Regions from separate parts of the Planococcus beijingensis genome, predicted to be linked through region 3. Evidence: predicted binding sites of a transcription regulator. Region 3 holds the regulator's gene; each other region holds the start of a gene.
What was found. Region 3 encodes CtsR, which represses protease genes until heat stress. Its sites were predicted from a motif close to ATGGTCAATAAAGGTCAAACA; they were not measured.
Positions count from the first base shown of each region.

Region 1: the regulator CtsR is predicted to act here: its motif matches at 6,763-6,783, upstream of clpP (ATP-dependent Clp endopeptidase proteolytic subunit ClpP).
Region 2: the regulator CtsR is predicted to act here: its motif matches at 5,173-5,193, upstream of IRE19_RS03080 (ATP-dependent Clp protease ATP-binding subunit).

Region 1 covers NZ_JADHDZ010000006.1:108,893-116,846, reverse strand. The annotation lists gene tpiA (triose-phosphate isomerase) at 1-118, opposite strand, end outside; gene IRE19_RS14835 (phosphoglycerate kinase) at 147-1,331, opposite strand; gene gap (type I glyceraldehyde-3-phosphate dehydrogenase) at 1,442-2,449, opposite strand; gene IRE19_RS14825 (sugar-binding transcriptional regulator) at 2,453-3,493, opposite strand; gene IRE19_RS14820 (glutaredoxin family protein) at 3,601-3,831, opposite strand; gene IRE19_RS14815 (TPM domain-containing protein) at 3,871-4,653, opposite strand; gene IRE19_RS14810 (LemA family protein) at 4,650-5,234, opposite strand; gene IRE19_RS14805 (TPM domain-containing protein) at 5,488-6,270, opposite strand; gene IRE19_RS14800 (hypothetical protein) at 6,267-6,410, opposite strand; tRNA gene IRE19_RS14795 (tRNA-Arg) at 6,617-6,688, opposite strand; gene clpP (ATP-dependent Clp endopeptidase proteolytic subunit ClpP) at 6,861-7,472, shown strand; gene IRE19_RS14785 (HPr family phosphocarrier protein) at 7,531-7,788, opposite strand; gene whiA (DNA-binding protein WhiA) at 7,842-7,954, opposite strand, start outside.
Region 2 covers NZ_JADHDZ010000001.1:661,737-669,690, forward strand. The annotation lists gene IRE19_RS03050 (alpha-amylase family glycosyl hydrolase) at 1-683, shown strand, start outside; gene IRE19_RS03055 (CoA-disulfide reductase) at 747-2,081, opposite strand; gene IRE19_RS03060 (DegV family protein) at 2,101-2,952, opposite strand; gene IRE19_RS03065 (Cof-type HAD-IIB family hydrolase) at 2,971-3,777, opposite strand; gene IRE19_RS03070 (prolyl oligopeptidase family serine peptidase) at 3,937-4,701, shown strand; gene IRE19_RS03075 (metal-sulfur cluster assembly factor) at 4,769-5,077, shown strand; gene IRE19_RS03080 (ATP-dependent Clp protease ATP-binding subunit) at 5,214-7,355, shown strand; gene IRE19_RS03085 (YjzD family protein) at 7,387-7,572, opposite strand; gene IRE19_RS03090 (beta-ketoacyl-ACP synthase III) at 7,760-7,954, shown strand, end outside.
Region 3 covers NZ_JADHDZ010000011.1:49-8,002, reverse strand. The annotation lists gene ispD (2-C-methyl-D-erythritol 4-phosphate cytidylyltransferase) at 1-244, opposite strand, end outside; gene IRE19_RS17615 (PIN/TRAM domain-containing protein) at 261-1,355, opposite strand; gene radA (DNA repair protein RadA) at 1,447-2,823, opposite strand; gene IRE19_RS17605 (ATP-dependent Clp protease ATP-binding subunit) at 2,885-5,347, opposite strand; gene mcsB (protein-arginine kinase McsB) at 5,344-6,435, opposite strand; gene IRE19_RS17595 (UvrB/UvrC motif-containing protein) at 6,425-6,958, opposite strand; gene IRE19_RS17590 (CtsR family transcriptional regulator) at 6,971-7,441, opposite strand; gene IRE19_RS17585 (hypothetical protein) at 7,594-7,839, opposite strand.

The DNA of each region.
Region 1 (7,954 bases), on a different contig from region 3:
TAACTGCATCCACTTTGTCAGAATCCGGAACCAAACCGTTTACTTCTTCAATAAATTGTTTGGCTTCTCCAGCTGTTTTGTACATTTTCCAGTTTCCTGCAATAATTGGTTTTCTCACAAAAGCACTCCCTTTCCAGTCATTCGCTTTACTTGTCGGTCAATGCACTGACGCCCGGCAAGTCCTTGCCTTCCATAAATTCCAGTGAAGCTCCGCCGCCTGTCGAAATGTGGTCCATCTGATCAGCTACGTGGAATTTTTCCACAGCTGCAGCAGAATCCCCCCCACCGATGACAGTGTAGCCTGATGTCTCGGCCATAGCTTGAGCTACAGATTTCGTCCCATTTTCAAATGCCGGCATTTCAAATACCCCCATCGGTCCGTTCCAGATGATCAATTTCGAATTCTTGATAACATCTGCATACAACGCTGCTGTTTCAGGTCCGATATCAAGACCCATCCAATCAGCCGGTATTTCTTCGATTTTCACACTTTTCGTGTCTGCATCTTTGGAAAACTCGCTGGCAACTGTTGCATCCACCGGCAAATAAAACTTGACGCCTTTTTGTTTTGCTTTTTCGATAAAGGATTTTGCCAATTCTAATTTGTCTTCTTCCACTAAGGAGTTCCCAATTTCATATCCTTGAGCTTTGATGAAGGTATAGGAAAGCCCTCCACCAATCAATAGATTGTCCACTTTATCCAGTAGATGATCGATTACACCAATTTTATCTTTTACTTTTGCGCCACCGATGATGGCTGTAAATGGACGATCCGGTTCAGACAACGCTTTGCCCAAAACTTCAAGCTCTTTTTCCAGCAGCAAACCCGATACGGACGTCAAATAGCTGGCAATGCCTGCTGTTGAAGCATGTGCGCGGTGCGCTGCACCAAATGCATCATTGACGAAGACGTCTGCCAGTGCAGCAAATGCTTTAGCGAGTTCTTCGTCATTCTTTTCTTCACCCGGATGGAACCGGACATTTTCAAGCAGGACGATATCGCCTTCTTGCATAGCTGAAATCTCCTGTTCAACTTTTTCGCCGATTGATTCGTCCAGGCTTTTTACTTCTTTATGTAACAATTCACCTAACCGGACGCCTGTTGCAGCAAGTCTCATATCTTCATTGACTTCACCCTTAGGACGGCCAAGATGGCTGGCCAAAATCACTTTTGCGCCTTGCTCAATCAAGTATTCGATGGTTGGTACAGCTGCACGGATTCTTGTATCATCCGTCACTTTGCCATCTTCCATCGGCACGTTGAAATCGACACGGCAAAATACACGTTTTCCTTTCAAATCCAAATCTTTCATGGTCATTTTCTGCTGCATGAAAATACCTCCTATTTGTATTCAAAAAAATAAGGAGCGGGGTAAGTCCCCGCCCCTTTTACCCTCTTTTATTATAGAGGTTCATTGGTAATTAAGCTATGATTTTGGGATTACAAGCCCTTTTTGTACATGTGCAATGCAAGGTCGATACAACGTCCTGAGTAGCCGGATTCGTTATCGTACCAAGCAAGGACTTTGACCATGTTATCCCCGATGACCATAGTTGAAAGGCCATCGACAGTAGATGATGCAGTGTTGCCATTGTAGTCTCTAGAAACAAGTGGTAATTCGCTGTATTCCAGGAAACCTTTCAATTCGTTTTCAGATGCTTCTTTCAATGCATTGTTGACCTCTTCAACAGTTACATCTTTTTCAAGATGTGCAACCAAGTCGATCAATGAAACGTTTGGTGTCGGAACGCGGATTGCCATTCCATCAATTTTGCCTTCCAATTCAGGCAATACTTTAGCCACTGCAGTAGCTGCACCAGTAGTTGTTGGAATCATGGATTCAGCTGCTGCACGTGCGCGGCGGAAATCTTTGTGCGGAGAATCCAATAGAATCTGGTCATTTGTGTATGAATGGATTGTTGTCATCATTGCATGCTTGATGCCGAAACGATCGTTCAACACTTTTGACATTCCAGCAAGGCCGTTTGTTGTACAAGATGCGTTCGATACAACATCGTGTTCTTCAGGGTTGTACGTGTCATGGTTAACACCCATAACAAGTGTCTTCATGCCGTTTTTGCCTGGTGCTGAAACGATAACTTTTTTCGCGCCAGCTTCGATGTGTTTTGAAGCAGAAGCTGTATCTGTGAAGAATCCAGTAGATTCAACAACGATATCTACGCCAAGCTCTCCCCATGGAAGGTTTGAAGGATCTTTTTCAGAGAATACGCGGATTGTTTTGCCGTTTACGACAATGTTATCACCTTCTGCTGAAACTTCAGCATCCAATGTTCCGTGAATTGAATCATATTTTAGAAGGTGAGCCAGCATTTTTGCGTCAGTCAAGTCATTTACTGCTACAACTTCCACTTCTTCGTTTGCCATTGCCCCACGAAATACGATGCGTCCAATACGTCCAAATCCGTTAATTGCTAATTTTAAAGTCATTTACTATTCCTCCAATTTTTTAGTCAATTCAAGTATTTTTCGTGCTGCTCCTTCGTCAGTGATCAACACTGTCGGCGTCGGTGCATTGTTGAAATAAGATAAGATTGCCCTTGCCTTGGAACCTCCACCAGCAACTGCCAAAATTGTTGAAGCTTTTTGTACCTGCTCCAATTGAATCCCCGCTGTGCGGATCCGATAAACAATTTTTCCATCTTTGTCGAAATAATAGCCAAAAGCCTCACTGATTGCTCCGCCAGACCGTATCTTTTCTACCTCTTCCAATGAAGAATGCCGACGAACCGCCATTTCTTCCGCATTGCCTATGCCATGGACCACTACATCAGTCTGATCATACAAGTCCATCATTTCCTTGATCACTGGCTCTTTCATCATCATTGCAAATGCTTCAGCGCTTAAGTGATCAGGCAAGTAAAGAGTTTTGAACGAACCGCCTGTTTTTTCCGCAAAAGCGGCGGCAATGGTGTTTGCCTGATGCAGGACATCTTCTCCAAGCCCACCGCGGGCTGCGATAAATTGAAGTGTCCGATCCGGCTTGCCGATGGATAATTCTTTCGAAATGGCTGCCATCGTGCTGCCCCCGGTAACGGCTATTTTCTTACAGCGCCCGAATAATGCTTCCAAAAGCCGGGCGGCTTCTTTGCCGATATGGGATTTTACTGCTGGAATTTCATCACTGTCTTGTGGCAAAATCACCACTTTTGAAATTCCTAATATCGACTGCAGCTGAATTTCCATATCAGTCAGCCCGGACAGTTCACGCACGAAAACTTTCAGCTCTTCCAGTACTTCCAATCCTTGCGAAGTAACCGTCATGCCCGCCGTTTTCATTTCAATCAACTGCTGATTGCGCAGCAGATCGGTTTCTTTCCTAATTTCACGCTCTGTAGCTCCGGCAACTTCACTTAACGTTCGCCTGCCGATCGGTTGTTCCAAATTGATGGTCTGTAAAATCTGGTACCGTTTTTTCAGGAGTTCGGACATTTCTGGCATCAGCTTTTGCTGAGCAGCAGATAAAGCATCCATTTGTTCACTCCATTCCAGTTGGACGTTTTTTGTCCCATTAAATAATTTTATGTCCCACTAAATTCATTCTACCGAATCTTTCTATCAATTGCAAACAAAAAGAAGCGTTAACTTTCTAACGCTTCCAATAAATCTACATAACCGATATTGCCGTACAGCAAAACCTCATTGTCTTTTTCCAAAACCGGAATCATCAGCATGTATTTTTCATGCAATTCATCATCACTTTCGATATCGATTTCTTTGTACGACAATGGAAAGTCTTCATTTACCAATTGAATCATCAACTTAGCTTCATCACAAAGTGGACAATTGGCGCGCGTATACAGGGTAAACATTGGATTCCTTCTTTCTCTAAAAAGCATTAGCTTATACTTTTAGAAGCCTCGCCCGGCACCGCCGCCTCCAGACATGCCGCCTCCGCCTCCACGGAAACCACCGCCTCCGAAACCGCCACCACCAAAACCGCCGCCAAAGTTTCCTGGACCCATGTAAATTGTTCTGCGGCCCATACGCCTGCCACGGCCGCCGCCTTTGCCTCCGCCTCCTCCGGTAATAAGGATGAGAATAGCAGAAACAATCAGGATGGTCATGAATGGCGGAAGTCCTTCTTGCTGCTGTTGGGTAGCCGCTGCCTGCGGTTCTACAGGTTCACCATTCCATTGATATTCAGCGGCAACTTCCTGATACAGGACTTCATACAAATTGATGACGCCTTCACTGTAATTGCCCTGGCTCAAATAAGGAATAGCGTATTCATCCAAAATCCGGCCGACTTTCCCATCCGGCAATGCGCCTTCCAGACCGTAACCGATTTCCACATAAATTTCCCGGTCATTCGGTTCATCCAGTGACAGAACTACCAGAATTCCGTTGTTTTCTTCTTCCGAACCGACGCCATAATGACGGAACGCCTGATTGGCGTAACTTTCAATCGGTTCACCTTCAAGCGTGGGAATTACCAGTACCATGATCTGGGCACTAGTCGCATCTTCCAGACCACGACCTAATTGGCGCAGCTCCTCTTTTTGCTGTTCTGACAAAATACCGACTTCATCCTGAACGTAAATATCATTCGTCAATTCCGGAAAGTCAGCTGCAACACCTTGCCCGCTGACCATCAGCAGCAGGAAGCATAGGAGCGCTATTCTGCGTCTCATTGTTCATCCTCATCTGTTCCAAAATCGACTTCAGGTGCTTCGGATGCATCCGGATCTGCTTCGAAGTATTCTTTTTCATCAAATCCGAAAATACCAGCAATCATGTTCCCCGGAAAACTTCTGGCTTTACGGTTAAATTCCGAAACGGTTGCATTATAATCTTGGCGGGCTACCGCGATGCGATTTTCCGTACCGGCCAGTTCATCCGACAGCTGCTGGAAATTTTCGCTAGAGCGGATCTCTGGGTAATTTTCCACTACGACAAGCAAGCGGCTCAATGCCCCGCTCAATTCAGCATCTGCTTCCGCCTGTTCACTGACGCCTTCCGCACCGGCCAAGTTCGAACGGGCTTCCGTTACACTGTCGATGACATCCTGTTCTTGATCAGCGAAGCCTTTCACTGTTTCCACCAGGTTCGGGATCAGATCCAACCTGCGCTGCAGCTGGTTTTCAATCTGGGCATACGACTGGTTGACGTCCTCTTCAAGCTGGACAAAACCATTGTAGCTTGGCACAAGAATGGCTGCCACAATGGCAATTAATGCAATTACAATAATAATAGGAATCAACAATTTCCTCAAATGCTCCACCTCTTTAACTAGTATGTACTAGTAATCATTTCCCTTACCACACGACTTTTTAAACGTTTCTTTTTGGAATAGGCCTGAAAAGAAGGAGTAGACAGATGCTAGCTGCGCAATTTCTTTAGAATGTGATTTCTCTAAATTGAAAAATATGACTTCCCACCTAATCTATTCAGGCAGAATGGGCTGGAAAATCCCTAGCATTTCAAATAATTTCATCTGGCCAACTTTCAATTTATCTCATCATTAGTTAAAATTTCCGTTTTGCACCGCCGCCTCCACCAGAACCTCCTCCACCTCTGCGGGGTCTGCTGCCTCCAGAGCTTTTTCTGGCACTACCGCTCCGTGATTGGCCTCTCAACCGGCCACTTCTGGATTTTTTGCCATTGCCTCTTCCTGCACCATCTCCAAATAAGGCCACAACAATCCAAATGCCAATGACGATGGCTATAATGACACGATGAAGCGGCCATTTTTCACGGGGCTCATAAGCAGGAACTTGGGATGCTCCAGTCTGGGTAGCGGCAGCTTCAACATTTTGGCTATATTCTGCTGTCACTTCATGATAAAGCGCTGTATAGGTATTCCTAATGCCTTGGTCGAATTGATCTTTCTTCAAATACGGCACGGCGTAATCATCCAATATCCGCCCTACCTTAGCATCCGGCAAAACACCTTCAAGACCGTAGCCCGTAGCGATATAGATTTCACGGTCGCCTGTCGAAACTACCATCAGAACACCGTTATTTTCTTCTTCAGAACCAATTTCGTAATGGCGCAGAGCTTCTAAAGCATAGCTTTCAATAGCCTCTCCTTCCAGCGAAGGAATGGCCATCACAGCAATCTGGGCAGTCGTCGCATCTTCTAAGTTTTTACCTAAAAGGCGCAATTCTTCTTCAGCTTCATCGGATAGAACATCAGAAATATCCTGTACATAAATATCATTGGTTAGTTCCGGGAAATCGATTGCGTTGACAGGAACAGCCATCAGGAAAATCCCTAATGCACTCAAAAGGATAATTTTTTTCTTCATTCTTCATTATCCATTCCGAAATTGATGGCCAACACTTCAGAAGCACCTGGATTTTCTTCAAAATACTTTTCTCTATTCAAACCGAATCCACCTCTAATCCATAAGGTTACACTTAGATTGGAAATCACTAATTTCTTCATCCAGCTTCCCTCTTTTCGATACTACGTAATAATATTTCGTTATAATTATGCATGTAAACTTTTTACATATCTTTCGTAGTATAGCTCATTTAACCTCTGAACAGAAGATTCCATCCATAAGCGATTTTTCGCATCTTTGCATATGGCAACCAAAAAAAAGCCCGCATCGCCGATTAAACGGCAAAACGGACTTTCCTGTTTATTGATGCCCTCGGAGGGAATCGAACCCCCATCTCAAGAACCGGAATCTTACGTGTGATCCATTACACTACGAGGGCGTATTCGCTATTAGCGACTTTTCTATTATACAAAACCATTCTGACTTAATCAAGTCCATTTTTTTAATTCGTTAGATTTGACCTTCATTGACCATCATGTGTATGATAATAGTACAGCTGAGAGAACTTTCAGCATTGTTTGCACACCACTTAATCGAGGAGGAACTATTCTATGAACTTAATTCCTACAGTAATCGAACAAACAAGCCGAGGCGAACGTGCTTATGACATTTATTCACGTTTGTTGAAAGACCGTGTTATTATGCTGGGCAGCGGAATTGATGATAATGTTGCGAATTCAATCGTCGCGCAGCTTCTGTTCCTTGAAGCGGAAGATCCGGACAAAGACATTTCCATTTACATCAACAGCCCAGGCGGCAGCATCACAGCCGGTATGGCAATTTACGATACAATGCAGTTTATCCGTCCAGACGTACAGACAATTTGTATCGGTATGGCAGCTTCAATGGGTGCATTCCTTTTGGCAGCTGGCACAAAAGGCAAACGCCTTGCATTGCCGAATGCCGAAGTCATGATTCACCAGCCTCTTGGTGGTGCTCAAGGCCAAGCGACTGAAATTGAAATTGCAGCGAAACGCATTCTTCATCTTCGCGAGAAATTGAACCAGATCTTGTCTGAACGCACAGGACAACCAATCGAAGTCATTTCCAAAGATACGGACCGCGATAACTTCATGACAGCAGAACGCGCGCTTGAATATGGCTTGATCGACCAAGTCATCACACGCAGCAAATTGCCTGAAAACCACAAAAAAGATATCTAAAACAAAAACCTCACAGCCATTGGGCTGTGAGGTTTTTATTTGCTCTAATCAGAGGTGATCAAGCTTCCTGCTCGATAATTCCAGAAAGCGACTGAACCGCTTTTTCCTCGTCCAAGCCGTCTGCTGAAATCGTGATGAGTGTGCCTTTGCTGATGGCTAGGCTCATGATTCCCATGATGCTTTTAGCGTTTACTTTTTTATTGTCTTTTTCCAAGTAGATATCCGCTGTGTATCTGTTCGCTTCTTGAACAAATAAAGCAGCCTGTCTTGCTTGAAGACCTGATTTCAATAATACTTTCACCTGTTTTTCAACCATACTTATCCTCCTCTAAAACTTCACTCTCTTATATATGAAAGAACAGCCGGCATTTAGCGGCCGATCATTTCTCCATTTCTCAACGATGCAGCGATTTCATCGATTTTCCGCAGCCGGTGATTGACACCTGACTTACTGACTGTTCCACCAGACACCATTTCACCCA
Region 2 (7,954 bases), on a different contig from region 3:
AACAAAGCGAAGGCAAGCTGATTCAAGTCGATTCCCTATTGGGGTCGCGCTTTACGGCCGATATTGTCGATGTGAACGGCTTTCCGCCAACACGCTGGACTTTATTGCTGACTCAATTATTGACGATGCCTGGAATTCCAGTCATTCAATACGGCTCTGAAGCTGCTATGAATGGCGTTGAAGCAACGGAATCGCATCAAATTTTGGACATGGCAGTAGATAAAGAACTGGTTGACCATATTACTGACCTAACGTCCTTGCGCAATGCCTCTGCCGCTTTGCGGACAGGAGACTTGGAAGTGCTCCATGACGAGGATGGGTGGCTGGTATACAAACGTTCAAATGATGAAGAGACTTGGATTGTCGCCATCAACAATTCCTCTTCAACTCAGAACTTCAATTTGTCGACTGACGTAATTGGAGAAGGCAAGGAGCTTCGTGGTTTGTTTGAAAGTGACATCATTCGCCAAGGAGAAAATGGCGAGTACCGTGTGACACAAGATCGTGAAATTGCGGAAGTTTTCCACGTTACTGAGGAAACCAGCCTCAATACGGCCTATATTGCAACACTCGCTATCATGTATGTCGTGTTCATGCTGTTCCTTTGGTTCGTCTGGCGCAAAGGCAAACAGCGCAAAGCAGATGCTGCAAAACAAAAAGAAAATGAAAAAACGGTACAGTAGTTTCAAAAACTAAAACAGGACGGAAAAGCGATTTGCTTTTCCGTCCTGTTTTTGATTCTGCTTTTATTTAGTGATGGCTTTATAGCCAATCATATTGATCGGGTCTTTCGGAGATGAATAGGGAGGCGCATAGCAAAGTTCCAGTGCCTGCAGATCATCAACCGTTAAACCGGCATAGATGGCTGTAACAATCACGTCAATGCGTTTGTCGACTCCTTTGCCGCCGATGCATTGCGCGCCTAAAATCTTACGAGTTTCCGGATTGTAATGGACCTTTAACGTGATTTGAGCGTGGTCCGGATAATAGCCGGCGTTCGAGTTGCCGGTATGAGTGACTGTAGCGGATTGGAGATTCTTATCCTTTATGGACTGTTCGTTCAATCCGGTCATAGCTGCAGTCAGTGAAAAAACTTTCAAAACAGAAGTCCCGAGCAACCCTTTTTTTGCGAGTTTGTTCCCTGTCAGGTGCTGGGCTACAATAAACGCCTGGCGATGGGCAGGGGACGCAAGAGGCACCCTTTTAGGATCTCCGGTTACCATGTCGAAATTCTCTGAAGCATCTCCGATTGCATAAATCGAAGGGTCGTTTGTTTGCATAAACTCATTGGTTTGGATGCCGCCGGTTTCGCCGATATTCAACTCTGCTTTTTCAGCAAGCTGAGTACTGGGCTTCAAGCCGATGCTCATGATAATGAAATCAGCCTGCAGGTCAATTCCGTTCCCTAATGTCACTGTTTTGCCTTCAGTTTTCTCAATCGTAGTTCCTGTCAAAAGCTTCACGCCTTGAAGCGCTAATTCTTTTTCGATGAGCAATGAGATGTCCGTGTCTAAAATGGACATGATGGTTGGAGACTTATGGACGAGTGTGACATTCAACCCAAGATGCTTCAAGTTTTCAGCCATTTCAAGGCCGATAAAACCTCCTCCTGAGACGATGGCATTTTTAGGCTGCTGCGTCTTGATAAATTGGTCTATGCGCTGCATGTCCTCGTAATTACGCAAAGAGAAAACTTTCGAAGACTCCATACCTTTTACATCAGGCATCACAGCAGAACCGCCAGGAGACAAGATTAAGGCGTCATACGACTCTTGGAATTGCTCGCCGGTTACTAAGTTTCGAACGTGGACCTTCTTGCCTTCACGATCGATTTTCAACACTTCATGCTGCAACTTAACATTGACATCGCGTTTCTTTTTGAATTTTTCCGGATCGGTCATGATGATAGATCGTTCATCTTCGATGACACCGCCAATGACGTAAGGAGTGCCGCAGGCTGCGTAGGACATGGTCGACTCACGGTCGAATACTACGATGTGTGCATCCGGATCATAAAAACGAATTTGGCCGGCTACTGTTGCTCCACCGCCAACTGCACCGACAACGACTATTTTTTTCATAAGATAGTCAGCCCTTTCCTTATTCAATTTTGTTGAAGAAGAATAAAGCCAATGTGCCGGGGCCAGTATGTGCAGCAATAACCGAACCAATCATATGGATTTCGACTTTTTGGGGATGGAAGTTTTCTTCAATTTCTTCTTTTAAAGTATTGGCGAATTCTTCATCATCTCCATGGCTGATGGCAATTGTTTGCTGGTCTAATTGGCTTCCGCGTTCTTTCATCAATTCAATCATTCGCTTGATGACTTTTTTGCGTCCGCGCAATTTTTCAATCGGCACCAATTTGCCGTCTTCTACGTGGAGCAATGGTTTGATGTTCAATAACCCGCCTACAAAAGCGCTGCCTTTAGAGATGCGTCCGCCTTTGGCCATATAATCCAAATCCTCGACAGTAAATAGGCTTTCCAGGTGGTCGGCCATAAAACGGGTTTTTTCTATAATTTTGTTTAACGGTTGGCCGTCATCCCGCATTTTTGCAGCTTCTTTCACCAGAAGCCCGTAGCCGAGGGATGCTGCTTTAGAATCAAGAATGGTGAGCTTCATTTCCGGGTATTCCTCGCGTACTTGATCTGAGACCATTACGGCTGTACTGTAAGTGCCTGATAGTTCAGACGAAAAGGCGATGTAATAACCTTCATCACCATCTTTTGCTAACTTCTCAAAAGCGGACAGCATTTCTTCAGGTGATACTTGTGATGTTTTGGGATGATTGCCTGAACGGATATCATCAAATACTTTAATGGATTGAATGCCTCTTACATCTTCATAATCCTGATTTCCGATATGGACACGAAGCGGAAATAAAACGACGTTTTCATTTTCAAAAAAATCTTTCGGCAAATCAGATGCGCTGTCAGCAAATAGTCTCATGTAAATCCCCCTTTTCTTTTACAATTTCAATCGATCGATCAGCAATTCAGCGATGCCGTCTTCATTATTGGTTAAAGTTATTTCGTTAGCTATGTTCTTCAACGGATCAATGGCGTTGCCCATTGCAACTCCGACGCCTGCAAAATCTATCATTTCCAGGTCATTGTCTTCGTCGCCGAATGCAATGATGTTTTCCCGTGAAATCCCGAGCGATTTAGAGACGCGGTCAAGTCCGACAGCTTTGCTCATTCCGCTTTTGACAATTTCAATGACGTGCCAAGGAGCTCCCCAGCGACGATGATCGATGACTTCCGCATGGACAGAAGAGAGATGATCATGAATTTCCTGTACGCGTTCAAAAGGTGCATGAATCAGAATAGAAGTTGGATCTGTTTTTAAGTAATTTCGCAAGTCACCCGTGGTGATGGTCGGATCACCGAACCGGAAGATATCCATTAGTTTTTCATCGTGGTGATGGACATAGACATCATCCAATACTTCAGCGACGATATTGTGGAATTCATAGTTGTGCATGGATTCGACCACTTCATGGACAACGTCGAGCCCGATCGGGTTATGGTGCATGCCCCAATGCTGATTGGCTGGATGATGCACAAAAGCTCCATTGAAGTTGACGATTGGTGTCGTCAACCCCAATTCTTTGTAATACGGTTCGCTTGAACGGTATGGACGCCCAGTGGCAATCATAACTTGATGCCCTGCTTCAAGTGCTTTATTTAAAGTCAGTTTCGTTTTGGGTGAAATGACTTTTTGATCGGTTAATAAGGTTCCATCTAAATCTAGAACAATCAAATGTTGCTTCATAAATAGCCGACTCCTTTCTCTATACTACTAGTGTAGCGATAATACGAGGGTTTCGTCAAAAAATCTTGAGAAAATCGACAGGGTTTTTTGGGAAGTAGATTGACATTTGCTGGATAAGGTTAAGATTGGTAGGATTACTAATGAAGGAAGTGATTTGAGATGAGAGTTGAACGACAAGTCTGGGGACATATCCCATTGCTGAACATAACCCCGGAACAGGATGCAAAAGAGTTGCCGACCGTTATTTTTTTTCATGGACATACGAGTGCTAAAGAGCATAATCTGCATTATGCATACCAATTGGCTGATAAAGGAATCCGTGTGATTTTACCTGATTCCCATCTCCACGGAGAACGAAGTGAAGGATTGGATGGAGTCCAGATAAGCTTACGATTTTGGGAAATCGTGTTGACATCAATTGAAGAATTGGCATTTCTGCGGGATGAATTACATAAACGCGGATTGATGGCCGGTGAACCAGCAGTAGGCGGTACATCAATGGGCGGTATTACGACGCTGGGCGCAATGACGGTCTATCCGTGGATCAAAGCGGCCGCAGTGATGATGGGTGCCGGAAACTATGTGGAATTGGCACAGGCACAGATGGCCCAATACGAAAAGAGAGGTTTCCAGTTGCCGATCAGTGAAGAAGAACGCGAAAAGATGCTGTCGACTTTAGCTATTTTTGACAGCCGCCGCCATTTGGAGAAATTCAATGGACGCCCGATTTATTTCTGGCATGGGGAACAGGATGTCACGGTTCCATTTGAACCGACATATCGCTTGTATAAAGAATTGAAACAACAATATGAAGCGATCCCTGAGAAGATCGAATTCAAGCGTGAACGCGAAGCGGGACATGCGGTGAGCCGGACCGGCATGCTTGAAGCAACAAACTGGCTGGCTAAGTATTTGCTGGAATAAGCGTGTAAATTTCATTTCCAGTGAAAGTTTGTTAAGATGGTACTAACAGTAAAGGGAGGGATTCTGAATGGATCAAGATATGAAAGACAGCATGATGGGTGCCTTAGAAACAGTAATCGATCCTGAATTGGGTGTCGATATTGTCAATTTGGGCCTTGTATATGATGTAATGGTTACAGAAGACGGATTTGCAGTGGTTACCATGACATTAACGTCAATGGGTTGCCCGATGGGACCTCAAATCGTTCAAATGGTCAAAGAAGCATTATATGAGCTGCCTGAAGTGGAAGAAGTCGATGTTAAAATCGTCTGGCAGCCGGTATGGGGCAAAGAACATATGTCGCGTTACGCAAAAATGGCGCTTGGCGTCAGATAATCTATTTTTGAAAGGCCGTTATGGATTTTATTCCGTAACGGCCTTTTTTAGGACCAAAATAATTGCTTATTCCTGAAAATTTGACTATAATCTAATTAGTCAAAGATAGTCAAACTAATTGAGAGGTGTGGTTGTTATGGTTCAATTCCAAAATAACACAGAACAAAAATCCCCGTTGGAGCAGTTTGGCCGCAATATGGTGGAGCAAGCCCAATCAGGGAAAATGGATCCTGTCATCGGACGAGACCAGGAAATCCGTAATGTCATCCGCATCCTGTCGCGGAAAACCAAAAACAATCCGGTATTGATCGGCGAACCGGGTGTCGGCAAAACGGCGATCGTTGAAGGATTGGCACAGCGAATTGTCCGCAATGACGTACCGGAAGGGTTGAAAAACCGGACCATCTATGAGCTTGATATGAGCGCATTGATTGCTGGAGCCAAGTACCGGGGGGAATTTGAGGAACGGTTGAAAGGTGTTTTAAAACAGGTCAAAGACAGTGAAGGACAGATCATCCTGTTTATTGATGAAATTCATACCATCGTCGGAGCGGGTAAAACTGAAGGTGCGATGGATGCAGGAAATATGCTGAAACCGATGCTTGCCCGAGGGGAATTATATTGCATCGGAGCGACCACATTGGACGAATACCGGATGCATATTGAAAAAGATCCGGCTTTGGAACGCCGGTTCCAGCAAGTAATGGTAAGAGAGCCTTCTGTAGAAGACACGGTGTCGATTTTGCGCGGTTTGAAGGAACGTTTTGAACTGCACCATGCTGTGCGGATACATGACCGTGCCATTGTAGCTGCGGCTGCTATGTCGGATCGGTACATCACTGAACGCTTTTTGCCGGACAAAGCCATTGATTTGATCGATGAGGCTTGTGCGATGATCCGGACGGAAATCGATTCCATGCCGCAGGAATTGGATGAAGTGACGCGCCGCCTTATGCAGCTTGAAATCGAAGAGCAGGCATTGATGAAAGAAACCGATGCAGCCAGCAAAACACGCTTGGATACTTTGCGTAAAGAAATCACGGAGCTGCGCGATTCTTCTGCAGATATGAAAAATCAGTGGACAGAAGAAAAAGAGTCGTTGAAGAAAATCCAGGAAAAGCGGGAACAATTGGATCAGTTCCGCCGCCAGCTGGAAGATGCGGAAAACCGCTATGATTTGAATGCGGCAGCCGTTCTGCAGCATGGCAAGATTCCGGAACTGGAAAAGGAATTGGTAGCGCTCGAAGCCAACCTTGAAAAAGACGGCGCTGAACGGTTGTTGCGTGAAGAAGTGACGGAAGAAGAAATTGCCGGCATTGTCGCCAGATGGACTGGAATCCCGGTAACCAAATTGGTGGAAGGTGAACGTGAAAAATTGCTTCGCTTAGGCGAGACCTTAAAAGAACGTGTCATCGGACAAGATAAGGCAGTTGAACTGGTGACGGAAGCTGTATGGAGAGCGCGGGCAGGCATCAAGGATGAGAAGAAACCGATTGGTTCATTTATTTTCCTAGGTCCGACCGGTGTCGGTAAAACCGAATTGGCCAAGTCTCTTGCTGCAAATCTGTTTGATTCGGAAGATCATTTTATCCGAATCGACATGTCCGAGTATATGGAAAAACACAGTGTATCCCGTTTGGTCGGAGCGCCGCCAGGATACATCGGCTATGAAGAGGGTGGACAGTTGACCGAAGCGGTACGCCGCAACCCTTATTCTGTCGTGTTGCTTGATGAAATTGAAAAAGCCCACCCGGATGTCGCCAATATCCTGTTGCAGATTCTGGATGACGGGCGCATCACCGACAGCCAAGGGCGCTTAATCAACTTCTCGAACACGGTAGTGATCATGACTTCCAATATCGGATCAGCCCACATCAGCGATACGAGCAATGAACATGATATTGAAGACATTGTCATGAGCGAATTGCGCAGACATTTCAAACCGGAGCTGTTGAACCGCATTGATGACATCGTCATTTTCCATGCGCTCAACAACACTCATTTCTACGGCATTGCCAAGAAGATGATCGCTGAATTGGCAGCCCGCATCAGTCAGCAGCAAATCAAGCTGACAGTGGATGATTCCGTCATCGACTATATCGTCGAAGCTGGAACCGATCCGGTATTCGGGGCACGGCCATTAAAACGGTTTATCCAGCGAAATATCGAAACGAATATCGCCCGTGAATTGATCAAAGGTGGAATCGTCGCAAATACAGAGTTGGAATTGACTATGGGCGACAACAAGCAAATCATCATCAACAAAAAAGAAGCGTAAACCGGCTAGCCGGTTTACGCTTCTTTTTCTATTAATGCTTTTCAGGAGCTGGTTCATTAGGAATGACAGCTGACATAACGAAGATCATGATTGAAACTCCGACTGAAATGTAAACGCCGATCATGAAGTCGAAGGGTACGTTTTGTACTGCACTTACCACATAGTTGACCAATGAAATCAATAAGAATGACCATAAGAACGTTCCAATATATTGCATCTAGTTTCACCTCTACATAGAATATCTAGATTAATCATAGCACAAGCTCCGACAGACAGAAAGAAAGATTGGAGAGATTGAAGATTTTTTGTCGGAAATATGTCAGTTAGTTGAAATTAAAGGATAGATGACGTATTATTAACACCAGGTACTAATATATGATGACAAGTGAAATGAGGGATATAAAATGAATGCTGGCATAATCGGTATGGGCAGATGCTTGCCTGAAGATAAATTGACGAATTTTCAATTAGAGCAGCGGATGGATACCAGTGACGAATGGATTCGAACAATGACAGGCATAGAAGAACGCCGGATCGCTAGAGAGGATCAGGATACTTCTCATATGGCTCGTGAAGCTGCGCAAAAAGCGATTCAAGAT
Region 3 (7,954 bases):
CCGTTCCACCTGCAGCGTACCCTTTCACTTTCGTAATATCATAGCGTTTTACATACTCTTCGATCAGTTCCCGTTCGTGCTCTTTTACCGCCAGCCAAATAGCCTCGCAATTCGGATCCCGCTCAAAAACTTCCAGCGTATAGAGAAAAATCGGTTTGCCGAAAAGTTCGAGCAATAATTTATTTTTATCTGCTTTCATTCGTTTCCCGCTGCCGGCAGCAGGCAGGACGACTGTATAGTTCATTGGATAACATCCTTTATCAATTTGTTGCAGTTTGTTTGCCGTCTCGCGGCTTCGCAAAAATCATCCGTCCTGCAGAAGTCTGTAAAACGCTGGTGACAGTGACATTGATCGCCTGGCCAATAAACCCTTTGCCATCTTCAATCACAATCATCGTGCCATCATCCAGATAAGCTACACCCTGATTTTGCTCTTTGCCGTCTTTGATGACCACTACATGCATATCTTCCCCCGGAATCACAACCGGTTTCACAGCGTTTGCCAAGTCATTGATATTCAAGACAGGTACATTATGAAGTTCACATACTTTATTGAGATTAAAATCATTGGTGACCACTTTGCCGCCCATTTTTTTTGCAGCGCGCATCAATTTTAAATCGACTTCGCTGACTTCGTCAAAGCTTTCTTCTGTAATCATAATCGCATCTACGCGTTCACTTTGAAGCCGTTTCAAAATGTCCAAGCCTCTCCTGCCGCGCGTCCGTTTCAGCGTGTCCGAAGAATCGGCAATATGCTGAAGCTCAGATAACACAAATTGCGGAACGACAAAGGTGCCTTCCATAAAACCAGTTGCCGAGATGTCCGCAATCCGACCATCAATGATGACACTGGTATCAAGCAGCTTATAAGACACTTTCTCAACCGGTTCTTCCGGCTCCAGCTTTTTCACCGGGGCAAACTTCGCCGGCGTCAACATCGTCAGCATTTCTTCGCGTTTTTGGAAGCCTACCTGAAAACCTAAATAACCAAGCACTACAGATAATATTAACGGTGCCACAGTGGCCACCAATGGAATATCAACGGTACTCAGCGCAAAGCCAATCAGGAACGCCACCACAAGGCCAATAATCATTCCAACCGTACCGAACAATAAATCCGGCGTCGGTGCATGAAGCAGTTTCTCTTCCATCCACTTCATGAAATTTATCAAAGAATCTACAAATAATAAAGATAACAGGAAAAAGACCAGAGCACCAACAATTGCTGCTACGTAAGGGTTACTGATCCATGGATTGTCGAGAAGGGGAATAAGTTCAAATGCAGATGGCAATAATAAGATTCCGACTGTCGCACCAATAAGTAAAAACATAATTTTAATAATAGGTCTTAACACGCGCTCCACCTCCTTTTTTAATTATACACATTTTAAATCTGAAACGCTTTAATGACCCTTATTTAGAAATAAAAGGAGGCATATAGCCTCCTTACTGTGGAAAAATCTCTTTTAACGCATCATTAACACTTTCTACACCGACTACGCGAATCCCTTCCGGATAATCCCAACCACCTAAATTTGACGCTGGAACAATTGCCCGTTTAAAGCCGAGCTTAGCTGCTTCCTGCACGCGCTGTTCAATACGCGACACACGCCTTACTTCACCGGTCAATCCTACTTCGCCGATGATGCAATCGTACACATTTGGAGCCTTGTCACGGAAACTGGAAACAATGCTTGCGAGAACAGCTAAATCGATAGCGGGTTCATCCAGCTTCACGCCGCCTGCCACTTTGATGTACGCATCCTGTGACTGCAGCAGCATGCCCACCCGTTTTTCCAGCACAGCCATCAGCAGCGACACACGGTTGACATCGATGCCTGTTGCCATGCGTTTCGGATAGTTGAAACTCGATGGCGTCACCAACGCCTGAATTTCAACTAATATCGGACGTGTGCCTTCCATTGAAGCGACGACTGTCGAACCGGCTGAACCACTCGTCCGCTCCTGCAGGAACAGTTCAGATGGGTTCAACACTTCTTTCAAGCCGCTCTGGAGCATCTCGAAAATAGCGATTTCATTGGTCGAGCCAAAACGGTTTTTGACGCTGCGCAAAATCCGGTACGTATGATGGCGTTCACCTTCGAAATACAGAACAGTATCCACCATATGCTCCAAGATACGCGGCCCTGCAATCTGGCCTTCTTTTGTTACGTGGCCCACGAGGAAAATGGCAATATTCTTCGTTTTTGCAATCCGCATCAATTCGGCCGTACTTTCCCTAACCTGTGTCACACTGCCTGGCGCAGAAGTCACTTCAGGGTGGTGAACCGTTTGAATCGAATCGACAATGACAAAATCAGGAGCTACATCTTCAATGGTATGATGAATCAATTCAAGATTCGTTTCTGCATAAATGAACAGCTCTGAAGACGAAGCATCGAGACGTTCTGCCCGCAACTTGGTCTGGCGGATTGATTCTTCTCCGGAAATGTATAATACCCGGCTTCCGCTATTGGCAAGCATCGCCGATACCTGTAACAGCAAAGTCGATTTACCGATACCCGGATCTCCACCAATCAGCACCAGCGAGCCCGGCACAATTCCCCCGCCGAGGACACGGTTCAATTCACTCAATTCTGTTTCTACTCTTGGTTCATCCTGTGTTTCAATGGCATTGATCGGCGTCGCTTTCTGAGGAACCGATGCACTGTGCTGAAAAGCGCCGCGTGTCCCTTTCGGTGCAGCCACTTCCATTTCCTCAGTCATCGTATTCCATGCCGCACAACCCGGACATTTCCCCATCCATCTGGCTGATTCATAGCCACAAGACTGACAGATGAATTTCGTCTTTTTCTTAGCCATGTGTACCTCCTAAAATAGAAAAACCGCTCGCCGGAGAGCGTCTCCGGCGAGCGGAATGTTCTTATTGTTTTTCCACTACCGCTTCTTTCACTTCTTCTGTTGCTTTTGTGCGAACGATGAAGTCATCGTCCTCCACATCGAAGATAATGCGTTGGCCTGAGAGGGCTGTACCTTTTAACAACTCTTCTGACAAGCGGTCTTCCACGTGTTTTTGAAGAGAACGACGAAGTGGACGCGCCCCGTATTCCGGGTCATATCCTTCTTTAGCGACTTTTTCAAGCGCAGCATCGGTCAGCTCCAAATCGATATCCTGCTCTTTCAAGCGTTCCACCAATTGCTTGGTCATCAAATTCACGATCTCTCTCAAGTTCTCTTTTTCAAGAGAGTGGAAGACGATCATGTCATCAATACGGTTCAAGAACTCTGGGCGGAATGCTTTCTTCAATTCAGCAAGCATTTTGCCTTTCATGTCTTTATAATCTGTTTTCGAATCCTCTAAATTGAATCCGACGTATTTATTGTATTTCAGCTCTTCTGCACCAACGTTTGACGTCATGATGATGACAGTGTTGCGGAAATCGACTCTGCGGCCTTTAGAATCCGTCAAACGGCCATCTTCAAGGACTTGCAGCAAGATATTGAAGACATCAGGGTGAGCTTTTTCAATTTCATCAAGCAAGACCACTGAATATGGTTTTCTGCGAACTTTTTCAGTCAACTGTCCGCCTTCTTCATAGCCCACATATCCTGGAGGTGAACCGACCAGACGTGATGTCGAATGTCTTTCCATATACTCGGACATATCAATGCGGATCATCGCATCTTCATCCCCGAACATAGATTCAGCGAGTGCACGTGCCAATTCCGTTTTACCGACACCTGTTGGTCCAAGGAAAATAAATGAGCCGATTGGACGTTTAGGATCTTTCAATCCAGCACGAGCACGACGGATCGCTTTCGAAATCGATGTAACAGCTTCTTCCTGCCCGATGATGCGGTTGTGAAGAATCGATTCCAGGTTGAGCAATTTATCAGATTCTGTTTGAGCCAGTTTTGAAACCGGAATGCCGGTCCACATGGACACGACTTTCGCAATGTCCTCCACTGTTACTTCAGACTCTTCTTTGCCTTGCTTTTCTTTCCATTCTTTCTTCGTTTTATCTAATTGGTTCTGCAATTTCTGTTCTGCATCACGGAGCGAAGCCGCTTTTTCAAATTCCTGGCTTTGCACTGCTTCATTTTTCTCAGAACGTGCAGCTTCCAAGCGTGCTTCCAACTCCTTCAAATCTGGTGGAGTTGTATAAGAGCGAAGTCTTACTTTAGAGCCTGCCTCATCAATCAGGTCAATCGCTTTATCCGGAAGGAAACGATCCGAAATGTAGCGGTCTGACATTTTAGCTGCCGCTTCAATTGCTTCATCCGTGATTTTCACACGGTGATGCGCTTCATAGCGATCACGCAATCCGCGGATAATCTGAATCGACTCTTCAACAGTAGGCTCATCCACTTGAATCGGTTGGAAACGGCGTTCAAGAGCCGCATCTTTTTCAATGTACTTGCGGTACTCATCCAAAGTTGTAGCACCGATACACTGAAGTTCTCCACGCGATAGGGAAGGTTTCAGGATATTGGATGCATCAATCGCACCTTCTGCCCCACCTGCTCCGATTAACGTGTGAAGCTCATCAATGAAGAGAATGACATTGCCCGCTTGGCGAATTTCATCCATCACTTTTTTCAAGCGATCTTCAAACTCGCCACGGTATTTGGTTCCAGCAACCACTGTACCCATATCCAAGACCATAACGCGCTTGTCGCGCAAAGTTTCCGGGATTTCATTGTTGACGATCTGTTGAGCCAAACCTTCTGCAATCGCTGTTTTACCGACACCTGGTTCCCCGATCAATACAGGATTGTTTTTCGTTCTGCGGCTCAATACTTCAATAACGCGTGTGATTTCATCACTGCGGCCGATGACCGGATCCAAGCCGCCATCACGGGCCACCTGAGTCAAATCACGTGCCAGGCCATCCAGCGTCGGGGTATTTGCCGAAGCATTCGGGCTTGTGCCTGTAGACGCCTGTTCATTGTTGCCCAGAAGCTGCAACACCTGCTGGCGTGCTTTGTTCAAGCTGACGCCTGCATTACCTAATACACGCGCTGCAACGCCTTCACCTTCGCGAATCAACGCCAACAGCAAGTGTTCTGTACCAATATAAGAATGGCCCAATTTGCGGGACTCATCTACTGACAATTCAATGACTTTTTTCGCTCTCGGCGTATAATGCACAATCGGGCCCACATCTTTTTCGCCGACACCGACAAGTTCCTTAACGCCTTCTTCAATCAATTGTGTATTCACTTCAATCGCTTCCAGAGCTTTAGCAGCAATACCGCCGCCTTCGCGAATTAAACCGAGAAGAATGTGCTCTGTACCGATTGATTCATGTTTCATGCGAATGGCCTCTTCTTGAGCTAACTGAAGAACTTTTTGTGCGCGTTGTGTAAATCGATTAAACATCATGCAAGATCCTCTCCTTCACTATTTATACCTTCTTTATTCAATCGCTCCCGGAACAGCTTCGCCCGGGCAAAATCGCGTTCTTTCGGCTGCAGCGGCTTATCTGCATATTGCTGCAGGAAGGCCGGCTGCATAAAAATCATCAATTCATTTAAAATCGACATGTCTACATCTTGGATCATCTTTAAATCAATACCCAATCGAACATCTGACAAACAAGTGGCAGCTTCTTCCGTCGTCAGCAGTCTCGAATGGGTAAGAGTCCCAAGTGACCGATAGACACGATCTTCCAACACCAGCGGCGAATTCAACAGAATTGCTTCCCGCGCTTTGCGTTCCTGTTGGATAATCTGTTCTGTCATATTCTCCAAATCCTGAAGAATTTCGTACTCAGACTTACCTAGCGTCAATTGATTGGATATTTGATAAACATTTCCTAATGCTTCACTGCCTTCACCATAAATGCCACGAACTACCATGCCAAGCCTTGAAATTGCTGGAATGATCCGTTGAATTTGATGGGACATCGTCAATGCCGGCAAATGGAGCATGACTGAAGCCCTCATTCCAGTCCCTACATTCGTAGGGCAACTAGTTAAGTAGCCGTATTTTTCGTGAAAGGCATAAGATAAGTTCTTTTCCAATAAGGAATCTAACTCATTCGCTATCTTATACGCTTTCTGAAGATGGAATCCTGACTGCAGACTTTGTATCCGCAAATGATCCTCTTCATTTACCATAATACTCAGCTCTTCGTTATCAGACAATAAAACAGAACCGGAATGTTGGCTATTGGCCAGATAAGGACTGATTAGGTGCTTTTCCACCAGTACTTCCTTTTGGAGTTTAGCAAGTTCTTCAATACTGATATGGCTGAAAGTATAGTCCAACTCGCCACCTTTATCCAGTAATACAGATGAAATCTCTTTATCTACTTTAAGTGCCTCATCTTCAGTAAAAGAATACGGAAACTTGAAATTCTCTAAATTTCTAGCCAACCGGATTCTTGTACTCATTGCAATATCAACATTCTCTCCATCATTCGCCATCCAGCTGCTTGCTCGAGGTTGGAGAAACCGTTCAACTGCCATTGGAAGCACCTCCCTCAAGCTTGGAACTCAAAACTTTTACTTCATCTCTTAGCCGTGCAGCTTCCTCAAAATCCTCTTCACTCACAGAAACCTGCATTTGCTTGCGCAGTTCCTCTATTTCTTTTTTTATTTTTAAAGTTGTGCCATAAGAAGCAGGGATCTTCCCAGTGTGTTCTGTATTCCCATTATGAAACCTTTTAAATATTTCATCCAATTGGGAGGAAAATGCATCATAACAAGAAGCACAACCAAACTTGCCAAGCTGCAGGAACTTCGGAAAACTAAATCCGCAGGATGGACAGGTCACCGCTTCTTTTCTGACAGGGTTAACGGATGCCTGCGAATTAGGGAACCAATTTGATAATAGCTGATGAATAGCCAATGGATCCTGTTCAAAAGCAATATTAATGCTATGGTTTTCAGCTGCACAGATATGGCATAAATGAAGCTCCGTTATCTGTCCTTGTTGCTGTTGTTTAACTATTACTGATGCAGAACGTTCTCCGCATTGATCGCAAATCATCTTTTCACCCCTTTATATCGTGGTTTGATACTTAATTGTAAAGAGCATCGCTATAAGAATACGAGCTCGGACTTCATCACGCGTCGGAAGAGGCAAAAGCAGCGTCGCGCGATCTACAGCACTGAGAATCAGCTTTGCTTCTCTTTTAGAAATAACCTCTTCATCCAGCAGCCTAAAAACAATATCTTCTGCCATTACTTGAGTGGCACCATGTTCTAAGCGCTGAATCACATCTGCGATTACATCTGATTTTTGATGAAGCCTGATTCGTTTAATTCGAATATACCCGCCACCACCGCGCTTACTTTCTACCAAATATCCACGGTCAACTGTAAATCGAGTATTGATGACGTAGTTTATTTGAGAAGGAACACATTGAAACTTTTCAGCTACTTCACTGCGTTTAATTTCAATATGGTCTCTCTCGCTTAATTCGATAACCTGCTTCAAATAACCTTCTATTACATCCGAAATATTCCGCATCGCTTTCACCTCTTCGATACATAATATGTCAAAGTTGACTTTGACTATATTTGACTTAATTATACACCAAGCTTTTTGCGGATATCAAATAGTACGAATCAGAATTTACAATCAAAAAAGTCCCGAAGCAATTTCGCTTCAAGACTTCCTGTTTATTCCTGATCCAATATTCTTTTCACAAAATCTTTTGCATGGCTGGATACAGATTCTGTTTTTTCTTCCATGTACTTAGTCTTCCACTTAATGCCTTCCTGCCAGACCTCCACTACATCGCCAACTGAAACATTATGAGTAAAATCTGTTATTGGAAAAGTATACTGTTCTTCCCCATTTTCAATTGTTTTTAACAATGCTGTTCTTTTATCAATAGCTTCGACTCTATAAATACCGGGTTTCATAATCCTCACCTCACTCCTGCTTTTCCCATTTCACATCCTCTTCAATCCTGATTCTCAATTATTATAAATAACTTTTATAGAACAACGTTTTTTTCATCAAAGAAAAAAGCCGTTA